DNA from 3 places in the Serratia sp. GW822-FHT06D09 genome. Region 1 is predicted to be linked to each of the others. Evidence: predicted binding sites of a transcription regulator. Region 1 holds the regulator's gene; each other region holds the start of a gene.
What was found. The regulator PurR, encoded in region 1, represses purine synthesis genes. The targets are predictions, from matches to a motif close to CANGCAAACGTTTGCNTG.
Positions count from the first base shown of each region.

Region 2: the regulator PurR is predicted to act here: its motif matches at 4,625-4,642, upstream of purL (phosphoribosylformylglycinamidine synthase).
Region 3: the regulator PurR is predicted to act here: its motif matches at 4,219-4,236, upstream of AC1RKG_RS06150 (amino acid aminotransferase).

Region 1 covers NZ_JBXALO010000001.1:210,991-216,905, forward strand. The annotation lists gene punC (purine nucleoside transporter PunC) at 1-1,181, opposite strand, end outside; gene punR (DNA-binding transcriptional activator PunR) at 1,305-2,213, shown strand; gene purR (HTH-type transcriptional repressor PurR) at 2,248-3,273, opposite strand; gene cydH (cytochrome bd-I oxidase subunit CydH) at 3,597-3,686, shown strand; gene sodB (superoxide dismutase [Fe]) at 3,740-4,318, opposite strand; gene AC1RKG_RS01030 (C40 family peptidase) at 4,513-5,331, opposite strand; gene AC1RKG_RS01035 (Grx4 family monothiol glutaredoxin) at 5,747-5,915, shown strand, end outside.
Region 2 covers NZ_JBXALO010000014.1:9,520-15,434, reverse strand. The annotation lists gene yiaY (L-threonine dehydrogenase) at 1-1,050, opposite strand, end outside; gene AC1RKG_RS22885 (DUF2157 domain-containing protein) at 1,250-2,302, opposite strand; gene tadA (tRNA adenosine(34) deaminase TadA) at 2,486-2,998, shown strand; gene mltF (membrane-bound lytic murein transglycosylase MltF) at 2,999-4,459, opposite strand; gene purL (phosphoribosylformylglycinamidine synthase) at 4,736-5,915, shown strand, end outside.
Region 3 covers NZ_JBXALO010000002.1:514,172-520,086, forward strand. The annotation lists gene ldtD (L,D-transpeptidase) at 1-1,448, shown strand, start outside; gene mepK (peptidoglycan L,D-endopeptidase MepK) at 1,630-2,178, shown strand; gene AC1RKG_RS06145 (MBL fold metallo-hydrolase) at 2,245-2,892, shown strand; gene AC1RKG_RS06150 (amino acid aminotransferase) at 2,963-4,153, opposite strand; gene ompC (porin OmpC) at 4,399-5,523, opposite strand; gene asnS (asparagine--tRNA ligase) at 5,827-5,915, opposite strand, start outside.

The DNA of each region.
Region 1 (5,915 bases):
GTCGCCTGTCGATCGTCCATTACCTTTCTCCGTTGCATCAAATAGCCCAACGCGGCCAATACCACCGTCGACACCATTACCGTGACCGTTGCCAACAGAGGCTGGGCGATAAAGGCCGAAACCAGCATGCTGGCGACAAAACACAGGCCTAATTGCAGGGTGTTTTGCAAGGCGGCAGCTTTACCGGTGCCCTCCGGGAAGGGGGTCAACGCATTGGCTACCACGATAGGGTAAATGGCTCCGTTGACCAACGCCATCACGCAGAACGGAATTAACAACGTAGTGAGCGTGGGCTGAGTCAGGGTGGCAACCAGATATAATGCAACCATACTGACGCCATAAACTACCAACAGCCAAGGCAACAAGGTGTTGCCATTCATGCGGTTCAATGCGGTACGACAGCCATAGCCCCCTAATAAGAACGCCAGAGTCTGCGGCACATAGCTCAGACCGATGTCGTTCGGGCTATAACCCATATCACCAAGAATAAACGGTGAACCGGTCAGCCAGGCGAAGAAGCCGGCAGAACAGGCGGCAAAGATCATAACGTTGCCACTGAAGATGCGTGACTTTAATAGTTGGAAGAAACTGAGCGCGCTTTTCTTATTGTCGTCGGAAGGCACGGTTTTGGCGCTTTCTTTCAGCAGCAGCGTCGGCAATAGCAAAAGCACGGTAATGCCCAGCAACACGGCGAAAATGGCGCGCCAGCCCATGTGATTCAGCAACCAGGCACCCACCAACGGCGCCAGCGCCGGGGAAAGGGCTACCAGCGGCATAATGGTGGCGAACACGCGGTTAGCCTTGCCTTCGCGATAGCGGTCAATTACCAAGGCCTGCCAGGTAACGGCAGCCGAGCAAACCCCAATCGCCTGGATAAAGCGCAGCGACCAAAGTTGCACGGCATTTTGCACCCACAGCATGCCGAGGCAGCCGAGGGCAAACAGCGCCAGACCGATCAGCAACACCGGTTTACGGCCGAGGCGATCGGAAAGCGGGCCCCACAGCAGTTGTGCAAAGGCAAACCCGGCCAGGAAGATGCTCAGGCTGGCGCTGATTGCCCCGGGGGAAATCTGCAGATCTTGTTGCATCATGCCGAAAGCGGGCAGGTACATATCGGTGGCCAGGTAACCCAGCATGCTCAGGCCGGCAAGGTAGAACATAAAACCAAAGGAATTTCGCATGGTATTTCTCGTTAATATTTTATTGTCGCAGGTTTTTAGCGCCGGCAAGTGTATCCGGCTGGATCTCTGCTTGTGAAACGGTAATATTTGCGAGGTGCTGTTAAAAAAATTGAAGGCAAAGCTATGTGGTCTGAATATTCCCTGGATGTCGTCGATGCGGTGGCCCGCACCGGCAGTTTCAGCGCCGCGGCGCAGGAGCTGCATCGGGTACCGTCGGCGGTAAGTTATACGGTGCGGCAGTTGGAGCAATGGCTGGCGGTACCGCTGTTTGAGCGCCGTCATCGCGACGTGGAACTGACACCGGCGGGCGTGCTGTTTATTCAGGAAGCGCGTGGTGTCATCAAAAAAATGCTCGACACGCGCCGACAGTGCCAACAGGTCGCTAACGGCTGGCGGGGCCAATTGAAAATAGCGGTGGATATCATCGTTAAACCCCAACGCAGTCGCCAATTGGTGCTGGATTTTTACCGCCATTTCCCCGACGTCGAATTGCTGGTTCAGCCGGAGGTGTTTAATGGCGTATGGGATGCGCTGGTGGACGGTCGTGCCGATATGGCGATCGGCGCCACAAGGGCGGTGCCGGTGGGCGGCGGTTTCGCCTTTCGCGATATGGGAGATATGCGTTGGTTGTGCGTGGCCAGTCCGCATCACCCGCTGGCCGCGATAGAGGGGCTGTTGAACGACGATCAACTACGGCCCTTTCCGTCACTGTGCCTGGAAGATACCTCGCGCAACCTGCCCAAACGCGTGACCTGGACGTTGGACAACCAGCGCCGCCTGGTGGTGCCGGACTGGGCTTCTGCGGTGGACTGCCTGTGTGCCGGGTTGTGCGTTGGTATGATGCCCGCGCATCAGGTATTGCCTTTGGTGCAGCGCGGGGAGCTGGTGGCGCTACAGTTGCAACAGCCATTTCCCGCCAGTCCTTGTTGCCTGACCTGGCAGCAAAATACGCCGTCACCGGCTATGGCCTGGTTGCTGGATTATCTGGGAGACAGTGAAACCTTGAATCAGGAGTGGCTAAGCGAAGAATGACGCCGGAAACCGCGAGAGTGTCCGGCGTAGATAATTAGCGGCGATAATCGATGAACGGGCCGTCAGCGACCGAACGGCGCTCAACCAGCTTGGGATGAACCTCAATCACCTGCGACTCTTCACGCTTGCTGATGATGCGATCCAGCAGCATGGTGAAGGCCATCTCGCCCAAACGCTCTTTGGGCTGATGAATGGTGGTCAGTGCCGGGGTGAAGTAGCGGGCGTTTCGCACGTTATCGTAGCCAATCACCGATATGTCTTGTGGTACGCGCAGGCCAAGTTCATCGGCGGCGCAGATCGCCCCCATGGCCATGATATCGCCACCGCAGAAGACTGCGGTAGGACGTTGCTTCTGCGACAGTATCTGATGCATGGCCTTGTAGCCGGATTCCGGCTCAAAGTCGCCCTGAACAATCCACTCTTCACGCACGTCGATATTGGCTTCTTCCATGGCTTTTAAAAAGCCCTGATGGCGGCCGCCGCCGGTATTACGCGCCAGTTGGCCCGGAATGGCCCCGATATCGCGGTGGCCGCGTTCAATCAGGTAGCGCCCGGCCAGATAGCCGCCTTCAAAGGCGTTATCGATAATGGTGTCGGTAAAGTCACCGCGTGCGGCGCCCCAATCCATGACGACCATCGGGATATTGCGATAATCTTCCAGCATGCCGAGCAGTTGGTCCGGGTATTCCGAACACATGACTAACAGGCCATCGACGCGCTTTTGCGCCAACATCGCCAGATAGGCGCGTTGTTTGTCCAGATTGTTATGTGAGTTGCACAGGATCAGCGTATAGCCTTTGCTGTAGCAGCTGTTTTCCACCGCCTCGATCACTTCGGCAAAGTAGGGTGCTTCGCTCGATGTGGCCAGCAGACCAATAGATTTGGTGTGATTGACCTTAAGGCTGCGCGCCACGGCGCTGGGTGAATAGTGCAGCTCTTTGATCGCGGCGCCAACGGCCGCTTTTGTTTCTTCGGCGACGAAACGAGTCTTATTGATGACGTGCGAAACGGTGGTGGTGGAAACGCCAGCGCGTTTGGCCACATCTTTAATCGTTGCCATGTAAAGAATGACTCCTGAACTCACATGTTGCAGTATGTAAGTGTGATGTTAATCGTTTGCCTGCGTAGATCCTTCTCCAAAGAAGCGAAAACTGAGTTTTTAGTGTGTTGAAGTCGTCAGCGCTTGGTCAGGAGGGGCATTTTGCCGGTACACAGTTGTGAACTGCGAATTTTGTCCCATATTGAGCAAAAGGGGAAGAGGTAATCGGTATTATAAACTGGGAAATGATAACAAGATTTTATCGGCCAACTGTGGGAAAATGGTTTAACACATTAATTGTGTGCCTTTTACCCTTGGGAAACCCAATCTGAAAAGGAGTTGTAATGGATACCGATTTGAAAATGTCACTGTTCACCACCCTGGGTGCGCTGGCTGTGATTATCGCTTTTAGCTTCACCGCAGCATTGAACTGATACTCTTCAGTCAACCAGGCGCAGTTCGCTACGCCTGGTTGTATTTCCCCGCGTTACGCCAGATTTTCCTCCACAAATGCCCAGTTAACCAGTGCCCAGAAGTTTTCCAGGTAGGCCGGTCGTGCGTTGCGATAATCGATGTAATAGGCGTGTTCCCAAACGTCGACGGTAAGCAACGGTTTGTCTTCACCGGTCAACGGCGTGGCCGCATTCGACGTATTAACAATCGCCAGCGAGCCATCCGGCTTTTTCACTAACCAGGTCCAGCCTGCGCCAAAGTTTTTCACCGCGGCGTCGCTGAATAGTTCCCGGAAGGCGGTAAAAGAACCAAAAGCCTGGTTGATCGCGGCAGCCAATTTGCCCTGAGGCTCTCCACCGCCCTGAGGTGACAGGCAGTGCCAATAGAAGGTGTGATTCCATACCTGAGCCGCATTGTTGAAGATGCCGCCGCTGGAAGCCTTGATGATTGCTTCAAGGGATAATCCTTCAAACTCGCTGCCTTTCAGCAAATTGTTCAGGTTGACCACATAGGCGTTGTGATGCTTGCCATAGTGGTATTCCAGGGTTTCTGCCGAAATGTGCGGTTCGAGGGCATTTTTTTCATAAGGTAGTGCGGGCAGTTCAAACGACATTGCTTCCTCCTTGTACAGTGTCAACTCGCCGCTAAAGCAACGGACCTTAAATTGACCTGTTTTTATTGTGGATATTTAGCTTAGCAATTTTCGCGATGAAATACAGTGGGGGCGGGCTAAAGGATTGGGTGCTTTAGGAACAGCAGGAAAATCAGTCAGGGGAGAGCGGCTGGGCAAGCCAGCCGCCAAAGAAATTATCGAATGGTTTTCGGTGTTACTACACGGCGGGCGCCGATGTAATGGTTTTGCCAGTAGTCATTGTCGAGTTGGCTGATCCGAATTTCTTCACCGGTACGCGGTGACTGAATAAATTTGCCGTTGCCCAGATAAACGCCAACATGGTCTGCCACGCCGCGGTTATTAATGCGGAAGAACACCAGGTCACCGCTTTCCAGTTCGCTTCTCTTGATCGGCGCAGCGTCTCGCAGGTGATACATTTCGTTGGCGGTGCGCGGCATTTTGATTTTCACCACGTCTTTATACGCGTAGTAAATCAGGCCGCTGCAGTCGAAACCGGTTCTTGGTGAAGTACCGCCCCAGCGGTAAGGTTTGCCCATTTGGTCCATCAGCTTGGCCATCGCGGTTTGCTTGGCGTGCTGATAGCGTTTTTTGTGCGCTGGAGTCAGCTTCAACGGTTTATCATCACGCACCAGTTTTGCGGTGGCCATCCCGGCTTCGCGGTGGCGACCATAGCCTTTTTTGTAACCCTTTTTCGGCGGGGTAACTTTGATTTTGGCTATTTTCTGAGTTTTGCCTTTCGATTTGGCGCTGACGATCTTTTTAGCGGTTTTTTCCGTTTTGGCTTTGGAAACCTTGGCGGTTTTCTGCGGGGTGGTGGTTTTTGCTTTTTTGCTGGCTTTTACCGCTTTCTTTTTCTTGCGGTCATCTGGCCGGGCTTCGTTGACATGGCTTTTACGTTGCTCGGCGGCAATACGCGCCTGTGGCGCAGCATGCGCCAGATTGAAGAATAGCTGTGTAAACAACAGCACAAAAAGCGTAAGAATTAAACGCATGTCGACGTTACCAACCTTGGCCCCGGAACAGATATCGAAAGAAGGACAGTATTCCCGAATTTCGCCATATAAAACAGCGAAGAACTCATAAATGATAATCCATATTGTGAGAAAACGTTAATGGCATTTTTTTTGCTGAAAAATCAATCCGTTGATGTATAAAAAAGCGACAATCACCGTCGGCGGGATTATTTAACGGCGCATTTTGATGGCAAAATATATTAGTGAAATGGCCAGATTAAAAATGTTATTCTGCGCATATGTTTTGACCGGAAAGGCTTTGCCGGTAAGACGCGACTGACTACGGGGAAATGCCCTTGCAAAAGATGGCGTTTTCTTGCGACTGTTCCAGCCGCTACAATGGCCGGTGTGATGCATGTTGTAGCCATAAGACTTGGCTTGAGGAAGCAATACAATGACGACGACGATTGAAAAAATTCAGCACCAGATCGCTGAGAACCCGATTCTGCTGTACATGAAAGGTTCACCGAAATTGCCAAACTGCGGTTTCTCTGCGCAAGCCGTGCAGGCGCTGTCTGCCTGTGGCGAACGCTTTGCCTACGTTGATATTCTGCAGAACCCGG
Region 2 (5,915 bases), on a different contig from region 1:
CAGATCCTGTTCTTTCACCTGCAAATCACGCAGCCCGGCCGGGATGCCAACGTCTTGTGCCAGTAACCGAATGGCGGCAATACAGGCCGCGGCACCCTGCTGATCGTTAAGGTAGCTCACATCCAACCCCATGGCGGCGGCGATATCCTTCAGGCGAGACGCACAAACGCTGGCGTTAAATTCCTGCACGTGTGGCAGCAACACCGCATTACACACCCCATGCGGCAGGTCGTAGAAACCGCCGAGCTGGTGCGCCATCGCATGCACATAACCGAGAGAAGCGTTGTTGAAGGCCATCCCAGCCAGGAATTGGGCATAGGCCATATTTTCGCGCGCTTGCATATTGCTGCCGTCGGCAACGGCGTCGCGCAGCGATTCGGCGATCATGGTGACGGCCTTCAACGCACAGGCGTCGGTAATCGGGTTGGCGGCGCTGGAAACGTAGGCCTCAATCGCGTGGGTTAAGGCATCCATGCCGGTGGCGGCGGTCAGGCCTTTCGGCATCCCGGCCATCAGATGCGGATCGTTTACCGACAGGATCGGCGTAACGTGTTTGTCGACAATCGCCATTTTTATGTGGCGTGCTTCATCGGTGATGATGCAAAAGCGGGTCATTTCAGAGGCGGTGCCGGCGGTAGTGTTAATGGCGATCATCGGCAACTGCGGTTTTGCAGAGCGGTCTACGCCTTCATAGTCCTTGATGTCGCCGCCGTTGGTGGCCAGCAACGCGATGCCTTTGGCACAATCGTGCGGTGAGCCGCCCCCCAGGGAGATCACGCAGTCGCATTGATGCTCTTGCAGCAGGGCCAGGCCCTGTTTCACGTTCAGCGTGGTGGGGTTAGGGTGAGTGCCGTCATAAACGCAGCTTTCGATTTGCTGCGCGGCGAGCAACTGTTGAACCTGGGCGACTACGCCAATGTTATTCAACACTTTGTCGGTCACGATCAACGCCTGACGCAATCCCTGCTGTTTCAGGGTTTTTGCCGCTTGGTCCAGACAGCCGGAGCCAATCATGTTGACGGAAGGGATAAAGAAAGTTGAGGCAGCCATAAGTCACTCCTGGATAAAAGCTTTATTGCTTGCCCCAAACACTACTCCGCTAATTATTAAGTCATCATGATCTATCGCAACATCACAGAGATTAGGTCAGGTGATTGATTTAGTTTTAGTTTAACCACTTATACTTTGTGGGTTTGGCCCGATCAGAGTCAAACCCAGCAGTAACTCTTACCGTTAAAACCGGCGAGCCTTAATCATCGGTTTGGTCATGCGGTTTACGGCCCCATTGCCAGACTTTTTCCGCGTAATGTCCCAGCGCCCACAGGCTCAGGCCGAGCACCACAAAGAAAATCGCCTTGGGCATGGCGTCCCAGAAAAATTCGAAGAAGCGGGTATAGAGGTTAATACCGAGGAAGGTCAACCCAAACCCGCGTAGCATGGCGTCGTCGCGTTTCAGCCCCAGCCAGATGCACCCGACGGCGGCGAGGCCGAACAACAGACTCCAGTGGAGCAGTTCAATCTGACGTGCGTTATACCAGCTGTCGAGATCGCCATAATTCCCGAAAATCGACAGCAACCATAGGGCGATGAACAGATACAGCAAGCCCATCGCCAGCGAAACTCGCTCCAGCCCACGGCGAGCGAGCAGTGGTTGCAACAGCAATGCTGCGGCGATCAGCACCACGCCAAAGGCGATAAAGCGAATCGGGAAGCTCATGCCCAGCCAATAAGCCCCCCAGCCGGACAGATAGCCGGTCTCGGCACCAAAAGCATTGCCGAGCGACAGCAGGGCAAACCACCACACCAGCCCGGAACGGCTGCACCAGCCAATCACGCCATACAGCAGCGCGGCGAACGTCAACAGCAACGAGACCCGGCCACTGCCGTTATCCAGCCAGACGCCCATTTGCCACAGGGCGCAGGCGGTGAACAGCACGGCAACGAACAAGGCGGCTTCATTACCGTAGCGTTTCTCCGGATGCCGACGGCGGCGTCTCAGCGCCCAGACATAGCAAAGCGCGGCCACTACGGCGGCGATCGCCATACGTACTGGCGCATCAAAGCGGAATAATTCCCCCAGGCGATAAAGCAATTCGCTGTCAGCGAACAGGCTGCTGATGGCAATCACCAGCGAAGCTAGCGCGGCGAGAAACGCATAACGTGCCAGCCGTCGCCAGTCGAAGGGTTGTACCTCAACGTGTTGCAGCAGCTGTTGCTGCTGTTGCGCCGTCAGCGCACCTTCATCTACCCAGCCGTCCAGCGCTTTGCGCACGACGGTGGCGTTTTTCTTGCTGAGTTTCATGTTTCCTGTCCCTGAAAAACACCGTGATTCAATCAGTATATACCCGTTGTATTTCAAGCCGCAGTGAGTCATTTCTCCGCCGCTGAGAAGGGACGGCTATATTTTCCCCGGTTAACACGGGCGCAGCATGCAGCGCCGCTACTGTGTATAATGCCCGCCGCAAAGTGCACGAGGAATAATGCAATGACTGAATATAACGATGAATACTGGATGCGTCAGGCATTGCGGCTGGCCCTGCGTGCGCAGGAAGAGGGAGAGGTGCCGGTCGGAGCGCTGTTGGTACTGGACAATCAGGTGATTGGCGAAGGCTGGAACCGGCCGATTGGCCGCCACGATCCGACCGCGCATGCAGAAATCATGGCGCTGCGGCAGGGCGGGGCCGTGTTGCAGAATTACCGCCTGTTGAATGCGACCTTGTACGTGACCCTGGAGCCGTGCGTGATGTGTGCGGGGGCGATGGTGCATAGCCGCATTCGTCGATTGGTTTACGGTGCTGCCGATGTGAAAACCGGGGCAGCGGGATCGCTGGTGGATATTTTACGCCATCCCGGAATGAATCATCAGGTGGAGATCCTCTCCGGCGTGCTGGCCGAGGAATGCGCGGCTACCTTGAGCAACTTTTTCCGCATGCGCCGCGAACAGCAAAAGGCGTTGAAGCAAGCGCAACGCGCGCAGGCAGATAAGGATCCCGAATAATCAGAAGTTAAGTGCCAACTCCGGCGCCACTGCCGGATAGCCTTTCCCCAGCTCCGCCTGTTCGGCCGCTTCCTGCGCCGCCTTTCTTTCCCTTTCTTGCAGATACCCCACCAGGCTGACCTGATAGCGGCGGATGTTTTCCACGTAGTTATAGGCTTCGCGTCCGCGCGCATAGCCGTAGGTCAACTGCGGGTAGTAGCGCTTCTGGCTGAGCATCGGCAGGCGCTGTTTGACGTCGACCCAACTGTCCGGGTTGCCTTTTTGCATTTTGGTCAGCTTGCGGGCGTCGAGCATATGGCCCCAGCCCATGTTGTAGGCCGCCAGCGCAAACCAGATACGCTCATCTTCCGGCACGGTGTCGGGCACCTTGGCCATCAGCCGCTGTAAATAGAGTGCGCCCCCCTGAATGCTCTCCTCAGGATCGAGGCGATCGTTAACCCCCAGACCGTCGGCGGTGGCCCGCGTCAGCATCATCAGACCACGAACGCCGGTGGGTGAAGTGGCCTGCGGGTTCCAATGCGATTCCTGATAGGCAATGGCGGCCAGCAGCTTCCAGTCGATCTCGCTGGCGTATTTTTCAAACAGCGAACGGAAGGTGGGCAGTACCGAATCTATCGCCGACAGGAAGGTTTTGGTATCAACGTAATCGAAACTGCCCACGTGGCCGAGGTATTTCTCTTCCAGCCGCGCCAGCGTGCCGTCGTCCACCATCTGGCTGTAAAAATCCAGCATGGCCGCGTACAGGCTGTCGTCGGTGCCGCGCTTCAGGTACCAGGTGACAGGTTCTTCATCGGTGACGTCGAAAGCCACCGCCAGCTGCGGATGGATGCGCTGCAGCAGGGCGATGGTCACGGAGTCGCCGAGGGTGTAATCCAGTTTGCCGTCGGCGACCTGCTCGAGCAGCTCTTTGGAGGTGAGATCGCTGGAAGCTTCCCAACTGAGGTCCGGGAACTTACTTTGTTTGAGCTGTTTCAGCGTGCTGACGTGTGCCGAGCCGGAGGCGACCGCCAGCTTGCCTTTAATATCGGCAAAGCTTTTGGGGCGTGCGGTGCCCAGGCGATAAACCAACTGCTGGGAAACGGAATAGTAAGCCGGGCCGGTTCGGGCGCGGCTGAGGCGATCCTGATTGTAGATCAGGCCGGCGGCCAGCAGGTCGGCATCGTCATCGTCCAGATCGTCGAACAGGTCGTTGATGTTCTTATGCGGGATCACCACCAACTTCACCCCCAGATAGTTGGCGAAACGTTTCGCCAACTCGTAGTCGAGACCACTTGGCCCCTGCTTGGTAGTGAAATAGGTTAACGGCGAGTTTAGCGTACTGATACGCAACTCGCCGCGGGATTTGATCTCTTCGAGTTGCCCGCCCTGGCCGCCGCGCCAGGTAATATTGGGCCACAGGGCGAGCGCCAGAAGCAGGGTGACAACACCGATTAGAATGTAGTTTATTTTAAGGCGTTTCAAATAGTTATCCAGTGGTGGCACAGGTGCACTGCCGATTGTCATCCCGCATTTTCTTATGGTTAAATCACCAGTGCCGGGGCATTTTGCGCAACAAAACGCCAGCGTGCAACTTTATTGATACGTTATGACAATTCGATGGCGCGAACAGCTTTTATCAATAATAGCTACGCAAACGGTTTCGTCTGTCGCGCAGATTCTCTATAATGGCGCGCGTTTTCCCCCTGTTGCGCCCAATGAAGTGCTGAAGTCAGTTGCTTCGAAGACGAGAGAACTTTGATTATGGAAATACTGCGTGGTTCGCCCGCTTTGTCGGCTTTTCGTGTTACCAAACTGTTGTCCCGCTGTCTGGACGCCCAACTTCCGGTCAGTGATATCTACGCCGAGTACGTCCACTTTGCCGATGTCAGCGCACCGCTCAATGCCGAAGAACACGGCAAGCTCACGCGCCTGCTCAAGTACGGTCCCTCTCTCGCCGAACATGCCCCTGAAGGTCGCCTGCTGTTGGTGACACCGCGTCCGGGCACCATTTCTCCCTGGTCTTCCAAAGCCACCGATATCGCCCATAACTGCGGTTTGAAGCAGGTGGTGCGGTTGGAGCGCGGTCTGGCGTTTTACGTCAAGGCACCGACGCTGACTGAAGCGCAGTGGCAACAGCTTGCCGCATTGCTGCACGACCGGATGATGGAAACCGTTTTCAGCAGCTTGCAACAGGCAGAACAGCTGTTTGCTCAGCATCAGCCGACGCCTTATCAGGCGATCGATATGCTGGGGGAAGGGCGCAGCGCGCTGGAACAGGCCAACCTCAAGCTCGGTCTGGCGCTGGCCGAAGATGAAATCGACTATCTGCTGAATGCCTTTACCGGGCTGGGGCGCAACCCGACGGATATCGAACTCTATATGTTCGCGCAGGCCAACTCGGAGCACTGCCGTCATAAAATTTTCAACGCCGATTGGATCATCGACGGCGAACAGCAGCCGAAGTCGCTGTTCAAAATGATCAAAAACACCTTCGAGCAGACGCCGGATTACGTGCTGTCGGCTTATAAAGACAACGCCGCCGTGATGGAAGGTTCGCAGGTTGGCCGTTTCTTCGCTGCGCCGCAAAGCGGTCAGTATGACTATCATCAGGAAGAGGCCCATATCCTGATGAAGGTGGAAACTCATAACCACCCGACGGCGATCTCCCCGTGGCCGGGTGCCGCTACCGGTTCCGGTGGCGAGATCCGCGACGAAGGCGCTACAGGTCGCGGTGCCAAACCCAAAGCCGGTCTGGTGGGCTTCTCTGTTTCCAACCTGCGCATTCCCGGCTTCGAGCAGCCCTGGGAGCAGGATTTTGGCAAGCCGGATCGCATCGTAACCGCACTGGATATCATGACCGACGGCCCACTGGGCGGCGCGGCGTTCAATAATGAATTTGGCCGTCCGGCGCTGGTGGGATACTTCCGTACCTACGAAG
Region 3 (5,915 bases), on a different contig from region 1:
GCTATTTGCAGTTCGTTTCATCGATCGGCGCCAATGGCAACAGCTGGCTGTATAGCAACATTCCCTACAAGCTCGGTTTGCCGCCGAATACGGTGATTAACCAGTGGCAGTTGGCGGTGCGTCAGGGTAAAACGGTGCCGTATGTCAACTCGCTGGCACCACAGCACCCGCAATACGCCAAGATGCATCAGGCATTACGCGACATGCTGGCTGATGGACGCCCATGGCCGCAGATGGCCAATGGCCCGAGTTTGCGCCCCGATCAACTGAGCGATGATATTCCTGCCTTGCGCGAGATCCTGGCGCGCAACGGTATGCTGACCACTTCTGCCGCGCCGGCAGAGGCGCAGGAGCCGCCTGCGGTATTGACCGGTTCGCGCAATGAGCCAGACGATGGTGGCTTATCGGTAGATGAAGAGAAAAATCGCGAGGCCCAGAGTGCGGTAGTCAGCCCGGCCGCCGCGCCGGTAAAAGACTTGGCGCCGTCACCGCAATCGCCGTTCAGTCAGCAGCAGGAGAGTCCGGTCACGGTCACGGACAATCGCTATACTGCCGATTTGGTTGAGGGCGTTAAACGCTTCCAGAAATGGCAGGGGTTGAGCGCTGATGGCGTGATTGGCGTACGCACCCGCGAATGGCTTAACGTAACGCCGCAAATGCGTGCTTCGCTGTTGGCACTGAACATCCAGCGTTTACGCATTCTTCCCGGCCGTGTTGACACCGGAATTATGGTCAACATTCCTAACTACTCGTTGACCTATTACCTGAACGGCAATGAGGTACTTTCGTCACGGGTGATCGTAGGGCGGCCCAGCCGCAAGACGCCGTTGATGAACAGTGCGCTGAACAATGTGGTAGTTAACCCGCCGTGGAACGTGCCGACCACGCTGGTGCGCGAAGACATTGTGCCGAAGGCGATGCGTGACGGCAGCTACTTCCAAAAACACGGTTATACCGTGCTTTCCGGCTGGAGCAACGATGCTGAGGTGATCAACCCGGCAATGATCGACTGGAATATGGTGTCGGCCCGTAACTTCCCGTACCGGATCCGCCAGGCTCCGGGAGCGACCAACTCGCTGGGGCGTTTTAAATTCAACATGCCGAGTTCGGACGCCATCTATTTGCACGACACGCCGAACCATAACCTGTTCCAGAAAGACATTCGTGCCCTGAGCTCGGGTTGCGTGCGGGTCAACAAGGCTTCGGATTTGGCGAATATGCTGTTGCAGGATGCGGGCTGGAACAATACCCGTGTTTCCTCCACCCTAAAACAGGGAAATACCACCTACGTAAATATCCGCCAGCATATTCCGGTTAAATTGTATTATTTAACCGCCTGGGTCTCTGATGATGGAAAGCCACAATTCCGTACAGATATTTACAATTACGATGATACGGTGAGATCGGGTGCACAAATTTTGGCTCAGGCCGAAAAATTAATGCAATAAATGCAGTAATTATAAATAAATAACGGTCAGAATATCGGGCCATGGTGCAGGCACTCATTCCGTGAGTGCCTGCAAACCGCGGGATATCACGGGTTGACTCAATCAGTGTGGGCGGTTATGGTTCAGGCAGTGCGCTGTTTTGTGCATATATTTTGATATTCTTGCCGGGTTTAACAGAAACATGGACAAAATTGATCATCATCGCCGTAAGTGGCTGGCGTTAGGTAGCGCCGCTGTGGGCATAGCGCTGCTCCCTGGGCAAGCCTTTGCCAGTCTTTCTACTTCGCGCCCGCGTATTCTTGTCGTTAATAATATGCATACGGGCGAATCCTTGAAAGCCGAATTCTTCGACGGCAAGGGATATAATAAAGACGAATTAGTTCGTCTTAATCATCTCTTCCGTGATTATCGAGCCAATAAAGTCAAGTCGATCGATCCTCGTCTATTTGATCACCTCTATCGCCTGCAGGGTCTGTTGGGCACCAACAAACCGGTACAGTTGGTTTCAGGTTATCGTTCCCTGGATACCAACAATGAGCTGCGTGAGCGCAGCCGCGGTGTGGCCAAGCACAGCTATCATACCAAGGGCCAGGCGATGGACTTCCATATCGAAGGCATCCAGTTGAGCAATATCCGCAAAGCGGCGTTAAAAATGAGCGCCGGTGGTGTAGGATATTACCCACGTAGCAACTTTGTACACATCGATACCGGCCCGGTGCGGACCTGGTAATCGCTGTGCACCATAAGTGAGTAGCGCCAGCCCGTCAGGGTATGGCGCTGTTGTCGTTGGAGCCTTATGAAATACCAAATTATTCCCGTTACCGCTTTTAGTCAGAATTGCAGCCTGATCTGGTGTGAGAGTACCCAACAGGCGGCGTTGGTCGATCCCGGCGGCGAAGCTGAGAAATTAAAGGCCGAAATTGCCAGGCAGGGCGTGACGGTCACGCAGATCCTGCTGACGCACGGCCATCTCGATCACGTAGGGGCAGCGGCTGAGCTGGCGGAACACTATCAGGTACCGATCTACGGTCCGGACAAGGAAGATGCTTTCTGGTTGGATGGTTTACCTGCACAGAGCCGGATGTTTGGTCTGGAAGAGTGTGCGCCTCTGACGCCAACTCGCTGGCTGGAAGAAGGGGACAGCGTGCAGGTGGGTGAAATGACGCTCAAGGTGCTGCATTGCCCGGGTCATACTCCTGGCCATATCGTGTTTATTAATGAGCAGGCGCGGTTGGCGCTGGTGGGTGACGTATTGTTTAACGGTGGCGTGGGTCGCAGCGACTTCCCACGCGGCGATCACCAGGCATTAATCAACTCGATCCGCACCAATCTCCTGCCACAGGGGGATGACATGGCGTTTATCCCGGGGCACGGACCGATGTCTACCTTCGGTCAAGAGCGTGAAACCAATCCGTTCCTGCGAGAAGAACCGGCCATCTGGTAAGGTTATTTCCCGGCAGAAATAACTAAGGGGCGCATTGAGCGCCCCTTTTGCTTATTTGAAACCGTAACCTTTACAGCACGGCGACGATGGCTTCACACAGAGGCGCCATATTGTCTGGCGTCATGCCGGCGACGTTAACCCGGCCGGAGTTAACGGCGTAAACGCCAAATTCGTCACGCAGGCGCAGCACCTGTTCTTTGGTCAATCCGCTGAACGAGAACATGCCGTTCTGATTAATGATAAAGCTGAAGTCCTGCTCTGCGCCTTTCTCCTGCAGAGTATTCACGAACAGCTGACGCATGCGGTGAATACGTTGACGCATATCGGTCAGCTCCTGCTCCCACAGGGCGCGCAGCGCATCATCACCCAGGATGGTCGCAACCACCGCAGCACCGTGGGAAGGCGGGTTGGAGTAGTTGGCGCGAATGGCGGCTTTCACCTGGCTGAAGGCGCGGTCAGCGGTATCCGCATCTGCAGCCACCAGAGTACAGGCGCCGACGCGTTCGTTGTATAGGCCGAAATTCTTCGAGTACGAGCTGGCTACGATCAGTTCCTGATGCTTGGCGGCGAAAATACGCAGGCCCTGCGCATCTTCTTCCAGACCTTTCGCGAAGCCCTGATAAGCAAAGTCGAACAGCGGCAGCCAGCCGTTAGCCACAGACAGCTCGGCTAACTGAGCCCACTGCTCAGGCGTAGGGTCAATGCCGGTTGGGTTATGGCAGCAACCATGGAACAGGACCACATCGCCTGCCTGAGCCTGTTTCAGGCTGTTCAGCAGGCCATCGAAGTCCAGCGCATGATTGGCCGCATCGTAGTAGGCATATTCCAGCACTTCCAGGCCGACGGCGCCAAACACATTTTTATGGTTCGGCCAGCTTGGGTTGCTGATCCAGATGCGTTTAGCGCTGGTCTGGTTGGCGATGAAGTCAGCTGCCACACGCAGGCCGCCGGTGCCACCAGGCGTTTGCGCGGTGCGCGCACGCTTGTCGGCAATGATTGGACTTTGTTTGCCGAACAGCAGCTCTTGCGTGCAGTTGGCGAAAGCGGGGATGCCCTCAATGCCGAGATAGTTTTTGGTGGCTTCATTTTCCAGCAGATACTGCTCAGCTTTTTTCACGCTGGTCAGCACCGGCGTTTTGCCGGTTTCGTCTTTGTAGACGCCAATGCCCAAATTGATTTTGTTCGGGCGCGCGTCGGCGCGGAAAATGTCGGTCAGACCCAGAATCGGATCGGCAGGTGCAGCAGTGATTTTTTCAAACATGTCAGGTGCTTCCATGGCTCGGAGTTAAGCAGACAGAAGCATCAGGGTAGCGCCAGTTATGCGCTTTGCCAACCGTTTGCGAGAAAAACACAGCGATCTTGTGAAGGGCGCAGATTCAGCATAAAAAATGAGGAAGAAGGGGACATTGGCAGGATAAAAATTTACGCGTAGCGCAAAAACAAAAACAGGGCCGAAGCCCTGTTTTTTAACTTAGCCGACGGTGAACCGCCGTTAAGTGAGACAACTTAGAACTGGTAAACCAGACCAACACCTACGATATCATCGGTAGCGGTGCCAGTAGCTTTGGTGAACTCGTTGTCGTCCAGCAGGTTGATTTTATAATCAACGTAGGTAGACATGTTTTTGTTGAAGTAGTAAGTGGTACCAACAGAAACATATTTAACCAGATCCTGGTCAGAACCCACGCCTGGGACGTTCAGGTTTTTACCTTTAGACTGCAGGTAAGACACTTCTGGACGCAGACCGAAGTCGAACTGGTACTGTGCAGTCACTTCGAAGTTCTGAGTTTTGCTGGCGAAGCCGCCGCAATCGGTAGAAGCATTACAGGTTGAGCTGAAGTTGCCGCCGCCGAATGGAGTCATGTTACGAGTTTCTGCGTACATAGCTGCCAGGTAAACGTTGTTAGCGTCGTATTTCGCGCCAACGGTCCATGCATCAGCTTTGTCGCCACGTTCGTTAGAACGCAGTTTTTGATCATCGGTACGGTTGGAAGAAGCGTATGCTGCACCTACGCTGATGCCTTCGCCGATGTCATAAGTAGAAGACAGGCCCCAGCCGTCGCCGTTTTGTTTCTTAACGTCACGGCCGTCGTTCTGGTTTTTACCTTGGTACTGAACAGCGAAGTTCAGACCGTCAACCAGACCGAAGAAGTTGTTGTTACGGTAAGTCGCAACGCCGTTGGTACGGCCAGTCATGAAGTTGTCGGTGTAGGTATAAGTATCGCCACCGAACTCTGGCAGCATATCTGTCCAGCCTTCTACGTCGTACAGTACGCCGTAGTTACGGCCGTAATCGAATGAACCGTAGTCAGCAAATTTCAGACCAGCGAAGCCCAGACGAGTCTTGGTGCCTTCGGTGCCTTGAGATTCAGAGTGGTTAGCCTGAACGTTGTATTCCCACTGGCCGTAACCGGTCAGTTGGTCAGTAATCTGGGTTTCACCTTTGAAGCCGAAACGAACATAGGTCTGATCGCCATCATTGCCTTTGTCGTCTGAGAAGTAGTGCAGACCGTCAACTTTACCGTACAGATCCAGTTTGTTGCCGTCTTTGTTGTAGATTTCAGCAGCGTTAGCTGCACCAGCGGCTAACAGAGCTGGGATTACCACTGCAAGAATATTGCGCTTCATCATTATATTACCCTCATTGGTGTTATTCGGACACCTTTGCCACTGCCGCCAATAATTCTTTTGGAACTATTGTTGATAGATTGGTGTCGTCCTGTGTCTGCACGCAGTGTTCCATTCACGGGCAGGTTAATCTAGAACGAAAATGCTACCAATGTCCTAATGAGGTTTCAAAAAGAAAGTATTTGTAACCAAATGTAATATTCACGGAACTTTGTGACGCTCGTCAATATTAAAAAATGCGAAAGGCCAGCTAAGCTGGCCTTGGTTTTGTAACTAAATTAATTGGAAAATGTATTATCTGATTAATTAAAAGGTTGCATTACGTGGTGTGCGAGGGAACGGAATTACGTCGCGCACGTTTTGCACACCGGTGACATAGGCGATTAAACGCTCAA